DNA from 2 places in the Pseudomonas sp. GWSMS-1 genome. Region 1 is predicted to be linked to the other one. Evidence: riboswitches for the same ligand, from Rfam matches in the RefSeq annotation. Region 1 holds a riboswitch; the other holds the start of a gene.
What was found. Region 1 has a riboswitch for cobalamin ahead of cobG (precorrin-3B synthase). Riboswitches for the same ligand answer to the same signal wherever they lie in the genome.
Positions count from the first base shown of each region.

Region 2: it holds a riboswitch for cobalamin, as region 1 does, so the genes downstream of both, btuB (TonB-dependent vitamin B12 receptor) here and cobG (precorrin-3B synthase) in region 1, are expected to answer to the same signal.

Region 1 covers NZ_JBMHHV010000005.1:3,884,996-3,892,889, forward strand. The annotation lists gene ACEPAJ_RS21730 (cobalt-precorrin-6A reductase) at 50-778, opposite strand; gene cbiE (precorrin-6y C5,15-methyltransferase (decarboxylating) subunit CbiE) at 775-1,977, opposite strand; cobalamin riboswitch at 2,036-2,211, shown strand; gene cobG (precorrin-3B synthase) at 2,312-3,655, shown strand; gene ACEPAJ_RS21745 (precorrin-8X methylmutase) at 3,648-4,274, shown strand; gene ACEPAJ_RS21750 (precorrin-2 C(20)-methyltransferase) at 4,271-5,023, shown strand; gene cobJ (precorrin-3B C(17)-methyltransferase) at 5,060-6,721, shown strand; gene ACEPAJ_RS21760 (SulP family inorganic anion transporter) at 6,837-7,894, opposite strand, start outside.
Region 2 covers NZ_JBMHHV010000005.1:1,672,448-1,680,341, reverse strand. The annotation lists gene ACEPAJ_RS11335 (DNA-J related domain-containing protein) at 1-105, opposite strand, end outside; gene ttcA (tRNA 2-thiocytidine(32) synthetase TtcA) at 203-1,027, shown strand; gene ACEPAJ_RS11325 (DNA-3-methyladenine glycosylase I) at 1,059-1,730, shown strand; gene ACEPAJ_RS11320 (NAD-dependent deacylase) at 1,745-2,503, shown strand; gene ACEPAJ_RS11315 (C40 family peptidase) at 2,580-3,194, shown strand; gene ACEPAJ_RS11310 (C40 family peptidase) at 3,356-3,880, shown strand; gene ACEPAJ_RS11305 (O-methyltransferase) at 3,914-4,576, shown strand; gene ACEPAJ_RS11300 (hypothetical protein) at 4,592-4,912, shown strand; cobalamin riboswitch at 4,978-5,206, shown strand; gene btuB (TonB-dependent vitamin B12 receptor) at 5,306-7,192, shown strand; gene ACEPAJ_RS11290 (hypothetical protein) at 7,203-7,775, shown strand; gene cobO (cob(I)yrinic acid a,c-diamide adenosyltransferase) at 7,775-7,894, shown strand, end outside.

The DNA of each region.
Region 1 (7,894 bases):
ACTGCGATGGTGGATGAAAACAGCGTCATCCACCCTACCTGGCTACGTTTCAGGCCAATCGCCGCTGAAGCGCCTCCCACAGGGCGTCTGGCTGGAGAAACTCGCGCTCTACCGTTGGCAGCTCGGGCCGGCGCAGCAGCACGACCGGCAAACCCAGCTCCCGCGCGACCTGCAATTTCGGCTCGGTGGAGGCGCTGCCGCTGTTCTTGCTGATCAGCACATCGATGCCCAGCAGAGCGAATAGCGCGCGCTCGCCGTGTAGATCAAACGGCCCGCGTGCGCCGATAACTGTGGCACGCGGCACGGCTTCCTGCGCTGTCAGGCAGCGCACGACCCACTGTTGATGGGCGGGAATTTCGTGCAAATGCGCCAACGGCTCACGGCCAAGAGTAAACAACGGGCGACGGAAGTCTTGCAGCGCAGCAACCAGCCCGTTCCAATCGTCCACCTCGCGCCAGTCATCACCCTCTCCTGCTTGCCAACCGGGACGACGCAACGCCCAGCATGCCACCCCGCTCAACGCAGCAGCTTGGGCGGCATTGGCGCTGATCTGCGCGGCATAGGGATGGGTCAGATCGAGCAGCAGCTCGATGCTCTGCTCGTAAATAAACGCCGCCAAGCCTTCGGCCCCGCCAAAACCACCGACGCGCACCTGGCAGGGCAAGTCATCCGGCACCCGGCCCAAACCCGCCAGGCTGTAGATGCTTTCAGGGCCAAGGCGGCGCGCCAAACGTAACGCCTCGGTGGTGCCGCCGAGCAGCAGAATACGAGGGTTCACGGTTTGCATACTTCCAGCAAAGTGATCGGCAAGGCGCTGCGCCAGGTGTCGAAACCACCCAGCGGCTGCGCCTGGGCCACGCTGATGCGAGTCAGCTCGCCGCCCATCTGCTCGCGCCAGGCCACCAGCGCGGCTTCGCTTTGCAGGGTCACGGCATTGGCCACCAGCCGACCGCCCGGTTTCAGGCTGGCCCAGCACTGCTCGAGCACGCCGGGGATGGTCACCCCGCCACCGATAAAGATCGCATCCGGCGCGGCCAATCCGGCCAATGCTTCGGGCGCACGACCGGCGACCAATTGCAAAGCCGGCACGCCGAGCGTGTCGCGGTTGTGCTGGATATGCGCCTGACGCCCAGCGTCGGCCTCGATGGCGATGGCCCGGCAGCTAGGGTGCGCGCGCATCCACTCGATGCCGATGGAGCCGCAACCGGCACCCACATCCCAAAGCAGCTCGCCGGGTTGCGGGGCCAAACGCGCCAGGGTGATCGCGCGCACATCGCGCTTGGTCAGTTGGCCGTCGTGTTGATAAAGCGCATCCGGCAAACCCGGCGTGACGGGCAACAAGCGCGCATCAGCGTCGGCCAGGCAGTCGACCGCCAGCAGGTTGAGGTCGGCCACCCGTGGCAGCGACCAATCGCTGGCCAAGCCGTCGATACGCCGCTCCTGAGCGCCGCCCAGATGCTCCAGCACGGTCAAGCGACTGGGGCCAAAACCACGTGCGCGCAGCAGTTCGGCCACCGCTGCCGGGCTGTCGCCGTCGTTGCTCAGTAGCAACAAGCGCGCGCCGGGGAAAAGCTGCGCCTGCAGCGCCGCCAACGGCCGCGCCACCAACGACAGCACCGTCACCTCCTGCAACGGCCAACCCATACAGGCGGCGGCCAGTGACACTGACGAGGGCGACGAGAACACCCGCAATTCTTCAGCCGGCAACTGCCGCGCCAGGCTCGCGCCCACCCCGTAGAACAGTGGATCACCGCTGGCCAGCACACACACCGGCGTACCGCGTCGCGCCAGCACCGGCTCCAGGCTGAATGGGCTGGGCCACAGTTCGTGCTGCCCTGGCAGATCGGCCGGCAATAGCGCCAAATGACGGGCACCGCCGACGATGCAGTGCGCCTCGCTCAACGCCTGGCGCGCCGCGTCGCCCAGGCCGGCGTAGCCGTCTTCACCGATCCCAACCAGGGTTAACCAGGCTGTCATAGCCACTCCTCTGTACCCGCCTAACGAGCAAGGGTGTCTGCGCGTTAGACAAAGCGGGCATAATACAGCCTTCGTCGGTGCCCTAACGGGCCTAAGAGGGAACACGGTTAAACCGTGGCTGCCCCCGCAACTGTAAACAGCGAGTCTGCCGCAACTGTGCCACTGGGTAACCGGGAAGGCCGCGGCAGATGATGACCTGTCAGCCAGGAGACCTGCCGACGACGCTAGTCGCGAGTGCCAACATCGGGCGGGGTGTACCGATGCCATTGAGTTCCCCTGTGCCAGGGTGAACTCTGCTGGTTCGGTCGCCGCGTCTTAGTTGCTGGTGAACCCGTTGCGCGACCATTCCACCACCGTCGATCCGTCACTACCACGCCCCAGCGCGTGCCCCGGCCTGCTGCGTATCGTTCAGGCGCTGGACGGTGGTATCTGCCGGGTCAAGCTGGCCGGCGGAGTGCTCAGCAGCAATCAGGCACGCGCCATCGCCGAGGCCGCCAAACGCTGCGCCAGCGGCGTGCTGGAGCTGACCAACCGCAGCAATCTGCAGATTCGTGGCGTATTGCCCGGCCAACAGGCCGAGCTGATCGAGCGCCTGCTCGCCGCCGATCTCGGCCCCAGCAACCCGGCCGCCGACGATGTGCGCAACCTGCTGCTCAGCCCCGCTGCCGGCCTCGATCCGCAGGCCCTGCTCGACACCCGCCCACTGGCCGCCGCGTTGCTTGAGCTGCTGCAGAACACCCCGGCGCTGCATGGGCTGTCGGCCAAGTTCGCCCTGCAGCTGGACGGCGGCGAAGCCTTGGCAATGCTCGAACACCCGCACGATATCTGGCTCAGCGCCCTGCCCGGCACGCCGGCGCGGCTGGCGTTCGGGTTGGCCGGTTGCCCAACGGATACGCCACTCGGGGCGATTCGGGTCGAGCAGGCCGCTGAACTGATCGAGCAGCTGCTGATGCTGTTTCTCAAGCTGGCCGGCAGCGCGCACAGTCGTATGCGTCAACTGCTCAGCGTGATTTCCCACAGCCAACTGCTGCAACAGCTACAGGCGCGCCTGCCCTTCGCCATCCAGCCGGCCCCGCTGGAATGGCAGCGCCAACCGGCTAGCCAGCACGCTGCAATCGGTATTTATCCACAGCAGCAGACGGGGCTGTGCATGGTCGCCGCCACCGTGCGTTTGGGGCGGATTGACGCCACACAACTCAACGCCCTGGCCGATTTGGCCGAGCACTACGGCGATGCCAGCCTGCGCCTGACACCCTGGCAGGGTCTGCTGCTACCAAATATCCCCGAGCACTCGGCAGACTACCTGCTGCACAAACTGGCCGAACTGGGCCTGCTGATCGATGCGCAGGAACCACTTAGCAATCTGATCGCCTGCACCGGCTCAGCCGCCTGCGCCAAGGGCCTGGCCGACAGCAAAGCCGACGCCTTGCTGCTCGCCAAGCGCCTGCGCGCCAGCACAGCGCGGCCGCAGGTGCATCTCAGCGCCTGCCCACGCTCCTGCGCCGCCGCGCATACCGCGCCCTTTACTCTGCTGGCCAGCAGCGCCGGGCATTACCAGCTTTATCAACGCACGCCCGAGGCGGCCGGTTTCGGCCAACTGCTGGCCAGCGCCATGACTATCGACGAGGCCGGCGACTGGTTCGCCGCCCACTGCGCAACAGGAAACAGCGATGCTTGAGTACATCCGCGACGGTCAGGAAATCTACCGCCAATCGTTCGCCACCATCCGCGCCGAGGCCGACCTCAGTGCCATTCCGGCCGATCTGGAAAAGCTCGCCGTGCGGATTATCCACGCCTGCGGCATGGTCGATGTGGTGCAGGACCTGCGCTTCTCGCCCGGTGCCGGCGCCGCTGGCCGCGCGGCACTGGCCAAGGGTGCGGCGATTCTCTGCGATGCGCGGATGGTCGCCGAGGGCATCACCCGCCCGCGCCTGGCCGCGAATAACCCGGTGATCTGCACCCTGCATAACGACGGCGTGATTGAGCAGGCCCGCGCACTGGGTAATACCCGTTCGGCAGTCGCATTGGAACATTGGCGCGAGCACCTGCAAGGCAGCGTGGTGGTGATCGGCAACGCGCCCACCGCGCTGTTCTACCTGCTGGAAATGCTCGACGCCGGCGCGCCAAAACCGGCGCTGATTATCGGCATGCCGGTGGGCTTTATCGGCGCGGCGGAATCCAAGGATGCGCTGGCAGCCGACAGCCGCGGCGTGCCCTATGTGATCGTGCGTGGCCGTCGCGGCGGTAGCGCCATGGCGGTAGCGGCGGTCAACGCCCTGGCTACGGAGGTGGAGTGATGAGCGTACAAAAAGGCCGCTTGCTTGGGATCGGCGTCGGCCCCGGCGACCCCGAACTGATCACCCTCAAGGCCCTGCGCCTGCTGCAATCGGCCGATGTGGTCGGTTACTTCGTGGCCAAGGCCAAAGCCAGCCAGGGCCAGGGCGGTAACGCCTTCGGCATCATCGAGCAGCACCTGACCGATACGCAGCAGCGCCTGCCACTGGTGTACCCGGTGACCACAGAAAAACTCGCCGCGCCGCTGAGCTATGAAGATGTGATCAGCGATTTCTACGACACCTGCGCGGTGCAGATCGCCGCCCGGCTCGACGCCGGCCAGGACGTCGCGGTGATCTGCGAAGGCGACCCGTTCTTCTACGGCTCCTATATGTACCTACACGACCGCCTGGCCGGCCAATACGAGGTGGAAGTGGTGCCCGGCGTGTGCTCCATGCTCGGCTGCGCCTCGGTGCTCGGCACCCCGCTGGTGTACCGCAACCAAAGCCTGAGCGTGCTCTCCGGCGTGCTGCCCGAGGCCGAACTCAAGCAGCGTCTGCACGACGCCGAAGCCGCCGTGATCATGAAGCTGGGGCGCAACTTCGAGAAAGTCCGTCGCGTGTTGCAGGAGCTGGGCATCGATCAGCGTGCCCATTACGTCGAACGCGCCACCATGGGCAACCAACGCATCGTGCCGCTGGATGAAGTGGAGCCGATGTCCTCGCCGTATTTCTCGATGATCGTCATTCCCGGCGAGAAATGGCGCGGTTGATCCGCCCACCGCGCCCCGCCAACTATGGAACACCTTATGACCGCCGCTCCCGCCATCATCATCCTCGGCCCCTCCGCCCTGCCTTGCGCGCGGCGTATCCAGGTGCTTTATCCACAGGCCGAGATCCACGGCCTGCGCAGCCGGGTGACGGACGTTGAGCGCATCTATGCAGACTTTGGCGACACCCTGCGCACGCTCTACCGCGCCGGCACGCCGCTGATTGTGCTGTGCGCCGCCGGCATTGTGATTCGCAGCCTGGCCGCTGTACTGGGCGAGAAAGACAGCGAGCCGCCGGTGCTGGCCGTGGCTGAAGATGGCAGCGCCGTGGTGCCGCTGCTCGGCGGTCTCGGCGGGGTCAACCGCATGGCGCGGGAGCTTGCCGCGCACCTAGAGGTCAGCGCGGCGATCACCACCAGCGGCGAACTGCGCTTCGGCACCTGCCTGCTGGAGCCGCCATCCGGCTATGTGCTGGCCGACTTGGAGCAGGGCAAAGGCTTTGTCAGCGACCTGCTCGGCGGCCAGGCCGTGCGTATCGAGGGTGATGCACCCTGGCTGGCCCAGGCCAAGTTGCCGGTGGATAACCACGCCGCGCGGGTGATCCATATCAGCCCGCACAGCCGCGCGGCCAATGCCGATGAACTGCTGATCCACCCGCAGCAAGTCGCCGTATGGGTCGAGCGCGCCGGCACCGATTTGCTTAGCGAACTGCAGCAAGCCCTGCACAGCAGCAACCTGGCCGCGCAAAGCCTGGCCTGCCTGCTGGCCGCACCAAAGCTGATGGCCAACGCCGAACTGCACAGCGCCGCCGCGCAGCTCAAACTGCCGCTGCGCTTTATCGACGACGCCAGCCAACTGCCGCCGCTGCATAGCCAACACGCCAATCTGCACCTGCTGCTGGCCGCTGCGCCCATCGACGCCACGCAGCTTGGCCGCCCGCGTGGTCGCCTCACGGTGATCGGCCTCGGCCCCGGCGCGGCGGAATTTATGGTGCCCGCCGCGCGTCAGGCGCTGGATGAAGCGCAAGACCTGCTCGGCTACGAAACCTACATCAACATGGCCGGCCCGTTACGCCCGGAACAGGTGCGCCACTGCACCGATAACCGTGAAGAAATGCAGCGCGCCCGCCATGCCTTCGAGTTGGCCGCCAGCGGCCGCCGGGTGGTGGTGGTGTCGTCCGGCGACCCCGGCGTATTCGCCATGGCCGCCGCCGTGCTGGAAGCCCTGCACGAGTCGTGCGACGCCGAATGGCAGCGCGTCGATCTACAGGTATTCCCCGGCGTTTCCGCCGCCCTGGCCACCGCCGCCAAGGCCGGCGCGCCGCTGGGCCACGACTTCTGCCTGATCTCGCTATCCGACAACCTCAAACCCTGGGCCATTATCGAAAAGCGCCTGGCCCACGCCGCCGCCGCCGATCTGGTGATGGCCTTCTACAACCCCATCTCCAAAGCCCGCCCCTGGCAGCTCGGTTCTGCCCTGGAGATCGTCCGCCAGCAGCGCACGCCCGAGACCCTGGTGGTCCTCGGCCGCGATATCGGCCGCCCCGGCGAAACCCTGCGTACCCTGACGCTGGGCGAACTCACGCCAGAAATGGTCGATATGCGCACCCTGGTGATCATCGGCTCCAGCCAAACCTGCCGTTTCCCCCGTGCCGAGGGTGGCGAGTGGGTGTATACGCCGAGGAGTTATCCACAGCTGTAGGATGTGGTCGGACCACGCTGGTTGAGCCTGTGATACCCATCATGGATTACGACGGCTCATAGATGACGGGTTGGCAGCAGCATGGGTATCGCTGCGCTCAACCCATCCTACGAGTTCAATCGTGGTGCGTGCCCGAGCGTTTAAGCAGTTGCTTGCAGCGTTCGGACAGGTGCAGCACGCGCAGGTGTTTGCCGGCTTTGCTGTAGCGTTCGCGCAGGGTTTTTAGCGCGGCGATGGCCGAGTAGTCGACAAAGCTCAGGTGGCGACAGTCCAGGGTGACCTCGGCCGGGTCATTGGCCGGGTCGAACTGGTTGAGAAAGGCCGTGGTCGAGGCGAAGAACAGCGTGCCGTGCAGGCTGTAGAGTTTGCTGCCGTCGGCCTGCAGATGGCTCTCGGCGTAGAGTTCGCGGGCGTGCTGCCAGGCGAAGTTGAGCGCGGCTATGACGATGCCGCAGAGCACGGCGGTGGCCAGATCGGTGAACACGGTGATGGTGGTCACGGCGATGATCACCAGCACATCGTTGCGCGGCACCTTGTGCAGCACACGCAGCGAGGCCCAGGCGAAGGTCTGCTGCGACACCACGAACATCACCCCAACCAACGCAGCCAGCGGGATACGCTCGATCAGCGGCGAGAGAAACAGCACGAACAGCAGGATCATCACCCCGGCCACCACGCCAGAAAGACGGCCGCGCCCGCCGGAGCTGAGGTTGATCACGGTCTGCCCGATCATCGCGCAGCCGCCCATGCCGCCGAACAACCCGGAGGCCATATTGGCCGCGCCCAGGGTCACGCACTCGCGGTCCGGGTAGCCACGGCTCTCGGTAATTTCGTCGGTCAGGTTCAGGGTAAGCAGAGTTTCCAGCAAACCGACCAGGGCCATCAAGATCGCGTAGGGGGCGATGATGCGCAGGGTTTCCAGGGTCCAGGGCACTTGCGGCAAGGCAAACTCCGGCAGGCCGCCGGCAATCTGCGCCATATCGCCCAGGGTGTGGGTCGGCAGGCCGAGCAGGTACACCGCCAGGCCCACGCCGAGGATCGCCACCAGCGCTGGCGGCACGCTACGGGTCAGGCGCGGCAACAGGTAGACGATGGCCATGGTCAACGCCACCAGCCCGAGCATCAAATACAGCGCGTTGCCGCTAAGCCAGGCCTCGCCGTCCTTGAAGTGTT
Region 2 (7,894 bases), 2.2 Mb from region 1:
CAACTGCTGGATCAATTGGTATTCGCCAAGGCCCGCGGGCGCGGCATCAAGCAACTGGAGCACATGTTCGGATAGGTCGAGGTTCGGGTTGAAGTCGTCGTTCATCGGTCGAGCCTAGCATTTCAACAACTGTGGGGTAGGGTGCGTCACGCTTTCTGCGTAAAATGCCGCATTCTCAACGGCTTCCGGATTTCAGCGCACCATGGGTACCCTCTCGGTCAATCAGAACAAACTGCAAAAACGCTTGCGTCGCCAGGCGGGCGAAGCCGTCGCCGACTTCAACATGATCGAAGATGGCGACAAGGTCATGGTCTGCCTGTCCGGCGGCAAAGACAGCTACACCATGCTCGACGTGCTGTTGCACCTGCAGAAAGTCGCCCCGATCAAGTTCGAGATCGTCGCGGTGAACATGGACCAGAAGCAGCCAGGCTTTCCCGAGCACGTGCTGCCGGCCTATCTGGAGTCCATCGGTGTGCCGTACCACATCGTCGAGAAGGACACCTATTCGGTGGTCAAAGAGAAGATCCCGGAAGGCAAGACCACTTGCTCGCTGTGCTCGCGCCTGCGTCGCGGCACGCTGTACACCTTTGCCGATGAGATCGGTGCGACCAAGATGGCCCTGGGTCATCACCGCGACGACATCCTGGAAACCTTCTTCCTCAATATGTTCTACGGCGGCACCCTCAAGGCCATGCCGCCCAAGTTGCGCGCCGATGATGGCCGTAACGTGGTGATTCGTCCGCTGGCTTACTGTAATGAGGCGGATATCGAGGCTTACAGCCAGCTCAAGGAATTCCCAATCATTCCGTGCAACCTCTGTGGCTCCCAGGAAAACCTGCAGCGTCAGGTGGTTAAAGAAATGCTGCAGGACTGGGAGCGTAAGTCGCCGGGGCGCACCGAGATCATGTTCCGTGCCCTGCAGAACGTGGTGCCCTCGCAATTAGCCGACCGTAACCTGTTCGACTTCAAGAGCCTGAAAATCGACGACAGCGCGACGCCGCGTTTTCTCGATGTGATGAACCTCTGATTTAGCGGTTTCCCGGCTTAAGGACTGCCCGATGCGCGATTACAAATGGCTGCATGAATACTGTTTGAACCGCTTTGGCTCGGTGGCGGCGTTGGAATCGATGCTGCCGCAACCGCGCAGCGCGGCCCAGTTACGCGCGATCAGTGATGACCGCTACCTGTCGACGCTGAGCCTGCGGGTCTTCCGTGCCGGCCTCAAGCACAGCCTGGTGGATGCCAAGTGGCCGGCGTTTGAACAGGTGTTCTTCGGTTTCGACCCGGAGAAAGTGGTGCTGATGGGCGCTGAGCGCCTGGAAAACCTGATGCAGGATGCGCGCATCATCCGGCACTTGGGCAAGCTCAAAAGCGTGCCGCGCAATGCCCAGTTTATTCTTGATGTGCGCCAGGAAAAGGGCAGTTTCGGCGCATTGATCGCCGATTGGCCGGTCAGCGATATCGTCGGGCTGTGGAAGTACTTGGCCAAGCACGGCAGTCAGCTTGGCGGGTTGTCGGCGCCGCGCTTTCTGCGCATGGTCGGCAAAGATACCTTTGTGCCCAGCGATGATTTGGTCGCGGCATTAAAGGCACAGAAGATCGTCGATAAGCTGCCGACCAGCTTGAAAGAGCGCGCAGCGGTTCAGGCGGCGTTTAATGAGTGGCATGAGCAGAGCGGGCGCCCCTTATGTCAGCTGTCGATGATGCTGGCTTATACCGTCAATCATTGAAGTTGGAGCTTCTAATGGAACAAGCCATCAAGCGCGTCGCCGAGCAACTCAAGCAGGCCGAGCGGATCTTGCTGATTACCGGCGCTGGCTTGTCGGCCGACTCCGGGTTGCCGACTTACCGAGGGGTGGGTGGGCTGTATAACGGCCAGACTGCTGAGGGCTTGCCGATTGAAACGGCGCTCTCGGGGCCGATGCTGCAACGCGACCCGGCGCTGTGCTGGAAGTACCTGGCGGAGCTGGGCAAGGCCTGCCTGGGCGCTCAGGCTAATGCTGGGCATTACGCGATTGCTGAACTGCAGCGCAGAAAACCGCATTGCTGGCTGCTAACGCAGAACATTGATGGCTATCACCGTGCGGCAGGCAGCCCGATGGAGCGGGTAATCGAGATTCATGGCGAGCTGGCACCCTTATATTGCCAGTCTTGTGGCGCTGTGGATGCCGAACTGGCCGCGCATTTGCAGCGGCCGCTGCCACCCAAATGCCGGCAATGCGCCGGCATACTGCGCCCGCCCGTGGTGCTATTTGGAGAAATGCTGCCGGAGCAGGCCATCGCTTCGCTGTATGCCGAGTTAGGCAAGGGCTTTGATGTCGTTATCAGCGTCGGCACCAGCGCCAGCTTTCCCTACATCGTCGAGCCGTTGCTGCGCACCCGGCAAGCAGGGGGATTCACCGCCGATATCAATCCGCAGCGCAGCGACCTGAGCAATAGGGTGGATGTCCATTTGCAAGGGCGCGCTTTAGATGTTTTGCCAGAACTACTGAGTCACATTTAGAGCCATAGAATTTGCAAATGCATGTCATAGAGGGCATAGTCGCGCTCTTATGAAATCCACCGACACGGTCGTGCCCATGCTCCAACGCCTCGCACCCCTCGTGCCTATTGCACTCTCCCTGGTCCTGGCCGCCTGCGCCAACCATGCTCCGCAACCGGAGCTGACCACTCAATCTTCAGTGTTCTCCTCGACAGACCTTGCCGAGTTTGATGAGCAAGCCAAAGAAGCCGCCCTTGGCGATTTCACCGAAGAAAAGGCATACAAACTCCCGCAACTGGCTGACGGCATTCTGTCCCACGGTCTGTCACTGGTAGGTACGCGCTATCGCTTTGGTGGCGGCTCGGTAAGTTCCGGCTTCGATTGCAGCGGTTTTATCGGTTACCTGTTTAAAGAAGAGGCCGGCCTGAAGTTGCCGCGCTCGACCCGCGATATGATCAATATCGACGCACCATTGGTGGAGCGTGATGACCTTAAGCCGGGCGATCTGCTGTTCTTTAGCACCAACGGCCGTGGTCGCGTCAGCCATGCCGGCATCTACATGGGTGATGATCAATTCATCCATTCTTCCAGCAGTCGCAGCGGCGGTGTGCGGGTCGATAGCCTGGATGATCGCTACTGGAAGCGCACCTTTATCGAGGCCAAGCGGGCCTTGGCGCTGGCGCCAACCGAGTCGCTCGTACGTAACCCTTGAGTGCGGCGTGCAGCGGCCGTAACGTTAAGGTCGCTGTAGCCCGTTATCCTCTCTGACGTATCTCGATAGATTTCAACAACCTGCCAAGCAAAGCTAAAGCTTGCACTCGCATGTGCAAGCCGGCAGAGTAGGGCGCATCCCGGCTCAGGATCGCCTTGTCCATGACCGCATTCTCCCGTATCAGCTTGATTGTGTTGGCCGCGCTGCTTAGCGCCTGCGCGAGTCAAGCGCCCGCGCCAACCCCGCAACCCACTGTTTATCAGCCCATCAGCAGCTTTAACGGCAATGCTGATGATGTGCTATTTCGTGCGCTGGGCTTGGTAGGCACGCCCTATCGCTATGGCGGTAATACCCCCGAAGGCGGCTTCGACTGCAGCGGCTTGATCGGCTTTGTTTACCGTGATGCCGCAGGCATCAAGCTGCCGCGCACTACCCGTGAGCTGATCAGCATGCGCGCCCCAGGCATTGGGCGCGATGCGCTGCAAAGCGGTGATCTGGTGTTTTTTGCCACCAGTGGCGGCAGCCAGGTCAGCCATGCGGGTATTTATGTCGGCAATGGCCGCTTCGTGCATGCGCCCTCCAGCGGCGGCACTGTGCGCCTGGACAGCCTGAGCAATACGTATTGGCAGCGTACTTACTTGAATGCCAAGCGTGTGTTCACCCCGGAGCTGGCGGGTAACCCCTGAGGCCCAGCCCTGGGTATTTGTAGAGGGGCTTTTATGACCACTCAAACGCTTAATCTCGATGCTGATCTCTATCAGTACCTGCTGGATGTATCGCTGCGCGAGACGCCACTGCTCAAGCGTCTGCGCGAAGAAACCGCTCTGCTGACTCATTCACGCTGGCAAATCGCCCCCGAGCAGGGCCAGTTCATGGCCTTGTTGGTACAGCTGATCGGCGCGCGGCGGATTGTCGAAGTCGGCACCTTCACCGGTTACAGCGCTATCTGTATGGCCCAGGCCATGCCGAGCGATGGCCACTTGATTTGTTGCGACATTCCCGGCGGCTACAACGCCACGGCCAAACGTTACTGGGCTGAGGCGGGCCTCGCTGAGCGTATTGAGCTGCGGCTAGCGCCGGCGCTGCAAACCCTGGAAGCGCTTGCAGCTGAAGGGCTGACAGGGCGTATTGATCTGCTGTTTATCGACGCCGACAAAGCCAACTATCCGGCTTATTTGGAGCACGCCCTGCGTCTGGTACGTCAGGGTGGGCTGATTCTGTTCGACAACACCTTGTGGAGTGGCCGGGTGCTTGAACAGAGCCCCGAGGGCGCTGACACCCGAGCGATTCAGGCGCTCAACTTGGCGCTGCGTGATGACCCGCGCATCGACCTGTCCCTGCTACCGCTCGGCGATGGCCTGAGCCTGTGCCGTAAACGCTGAGCCGGCGTTGCTTGTATGCCCGAACCGATTCGCCTGCCCGAACAACCTGACGCCTGTGAACTTTGCGCCCGCGCTGCGCTGCTGACGCGCCATCACTTGATCCCCAAGGCACTGCACAACAAGGTTTACGTGCAAAAACGCTTCGGCAAAAGTGAGCGCATCAGCGCCACGCTCTGGGTGTGCCGTGCCTGTCACAACCAGATCCATCGGCTGTTCAGCGAAAAAGAGCTGGCGCTGACCTACAACAATCGTGACAGCCTGCTCAGTGATGAGCGCTTGCGTACCTTTGTTGAGTGGTTGGCGAGCAAGCCGGCGGGTTTTATGCCGCGGCATTGAGTGGCACGTGAGGCGTCGGCGCTATGCGCGGCGTTATGCGTTGACGCTCTGTATGCAAGTCTCTACCCTGCGCGCCTGCAACAGGTGCCCCAAACGCATAGCGTTCAAAGGGTGAAACAGGGAAGCCGGTGCGTTACGTGTTAACCACGCAACTATTTCGGCGCTGCCCCCGCAACGGTAAACGAGTCAAAGATCGCCACTAGCCACTGTGCCCACCGGCATGGGAAGGCGCGATCCGGGAACCTCAAGGTTCCACTCGTAAGCCCGGAGACCGGCCTGCTGCATCCACGGCATTGCGGAGGGCGTTGCCGGGCTGATGTGGCTGTATTGCTGCTCTATCTGCCTATGCTGTTCTCCCAATGTTTTATTCAGCAGTATCGCGCGGGCGGCGCGATGGAGAATCAGGCATTGTTTCGCACCTTTTATAAACGTCCGGCCGTTCTTTTATGGCTGGGCTGTAGTCCTTTTTTAACGGCACAAGCAGAACCCCTCAACCTCGCTCAGCAGGTGGTCACCGCCACGCGTACGGCTACGCCGTTGGTCTCGGTGGCGTCGAGCAGTGTGATTACCCGTGAAGATATCGAGCGCAGCCAGGCGCAGAGCGTGCCGGACATGCTGCGCGGCCTCGCCGGTGTGCAGATCGTTAGCAATGGCGGCCGCGGCAAAAGCACCTCGTTGTACCTGCGTGGCACCAGTGAAAAGCAGCTATTGGTGCTGATTGACGGGGTTAAGGTGGGTTCCGCCACCTCCGGTGCTGCCGCCCTGCAGGACATTCCATTAGCGCTGGTCGAACGCATTGAGGTGGTGCGCGGCCCGCGTTCCAGTCTGTATGGTTCCGAGGCGCTCGGCGGGGTGATTCAAATTTTCACCCGGCGCGGCGCAAAGCAGGGGCTCAAACCTTACCTGGCGTTGGGTACCGGCACGCGCTCCAGCCACAGCGCTAATGCTGGCCTGGCCGGTGGTTCGCAGAATGGTTGGTTTGACCTTGGCGTGAGCAGCGAAGATACCGACGGGATTAATGCCCGCGCTTACCGGCCTAGCGCCGTAGGTGCCTACGAGCCAGACGCCGATGGCTATCGCCAGCTGGCCGGTTCATTGCGCGGTGGCTACCGCTTCGTTAACGGCCTGGAGCTGGACGGCAGTTGGTTGCAATCGAGCATCCACAGCGACCAGGACCTGCGCAGCAGCTCCGGCAAAACCGGGCGCTTCAGCTATGCCGATGGAGAGCAACAGGTGCTTGGCGGGCGTGCCCGTTTCACTCCCTTAGAGCCCTGGGATGTGACCTTGCAGGCCGGTCACAGCGAAGATCGCACCGACAACTTCCGGGATGGAGGTTTTTACTCGCGCTTCGACACCGAGCGCGACACCTTTGCTTGGCAGAACGACTTTAGCCTGACGCCCGAGCAACTGTTGAGCCTGGGTTTTGATTACCAGCAGGACCGTATCGACACATCCGACACCTATGCTGAGGACTCCCGCGATAATCGCGGTTATTACACTCAGTACCAGGGCCGTTTCGGTCGACATGGCGTGTCCGTCGGGTTGCGCCGCGACGACAACCAGCAGTTCGGCGAGCACGATACTGGCAACCTAGGCTGGAGCTACGAGCTCAGCGAAAGTCTGACGTTGAGTGCTGCCTACGGTACCGCCTTCCGTGCGCCGACCTTTAATGACCTGTATACCCCGAACAGCGGTTCCACCGCGGGTAACCCCGACCTTAAACCGGAAAAGTCGGAAAACTACGAGCTCGGCCTGCAGGGCGATGCTGGCTGGGGTGAATGGCGTCTCAGCGTTTTTGAAAACCAGATCGACGACCTGATTGTTTGGGCCGGTAGTAAGCCGATGCGCCCACAGAACGTCGAATCCGCGCGTATTCGCGGCCTCGAGTCGAGTGCGCGTACGCAGCTGGAGAATTGGGACCTAGCAGCCACCCTGACGCTGCTCGACCCGCAGGACCGTAGCCAGGAAAACCATGGACATCAGTTGGCGCGGCGAGCCAAGCGCACCTTCAATATCGACGCCGACCGCCGCATCGGCTCGTTTGGCGTCGGTGCCACGTTGTTCGCTGCCAGCCAGCGGTTTAACGACGCCAGCAACACCGAAGATTCACGCCTGCCCGGCTATGCCTTGGTCGATCTGCGTGGCGAGTACCACATCGACAGCGAATGGCGTCTGCAGGCCAAGGTCAGCAACCTCTTCGACCGTGACTACGAAACGGCGCAGACCTACGAACAACCTGGCCGCGCCTTTTACCTGACCCTGCGCTACCAAGCGCTCTGAGGAGATACCCATGCCCATTCTTTCAACCCGTGCTCAGCTACTAACGGGCATCGTCCTGGCGTTGCTGCTGGCCATGACGCGTGGCAGTCACTTCGCCAGCATCAACCTGCCCAGCGCCTCCTGGGCGGTGTTTTTCCTGGCCGGCGTGCTGTTGCGACCACGCTGGGTTTTTGCTGGCCTGTTTGTGCTGGCCAGTGCCCTGGACTTCTCTATGATGACCAGCGGTACGGTGAGTGACTGGTGCCTGTCGCCCGCATACTGGTTGCTGGTGCCGGCTTACGCCAGCCTGTGGCTGGGCGGGCGACTGTATGCCGGCTGGCATCGTGACACCTTGCAAAGCCTGTTGCTGTTGGCTGCGGTTGTCGCGGTCAGCGCTTTTGTCTGCTACCTGATTTCCGGCGGTGGTTTTTACTTCTTCTCCGGCCGTTATCCTGAGCCGACTCTGGCGGCCTGGCTGCCGCGTATCGTCGAATACTACCCGCGCTTTTTGTCCAACATGACGTTTTATGTCGGGGTGGGCAGTGCGCTTTATATTGCTTCGTTGGCGCTGTTTGGCCAGCGCCTTAGCCTGGGAGCCAAGTGATGACTGAGTCTATCGAACGTGACGAGCGGCACCGTGCACGGATGCAACGAAAGAAAGCCCTGATCGATGAAAAAATCGCTCAGTCCCAGGACGAGTATGGGCTGCTGCTGGTGCACAGC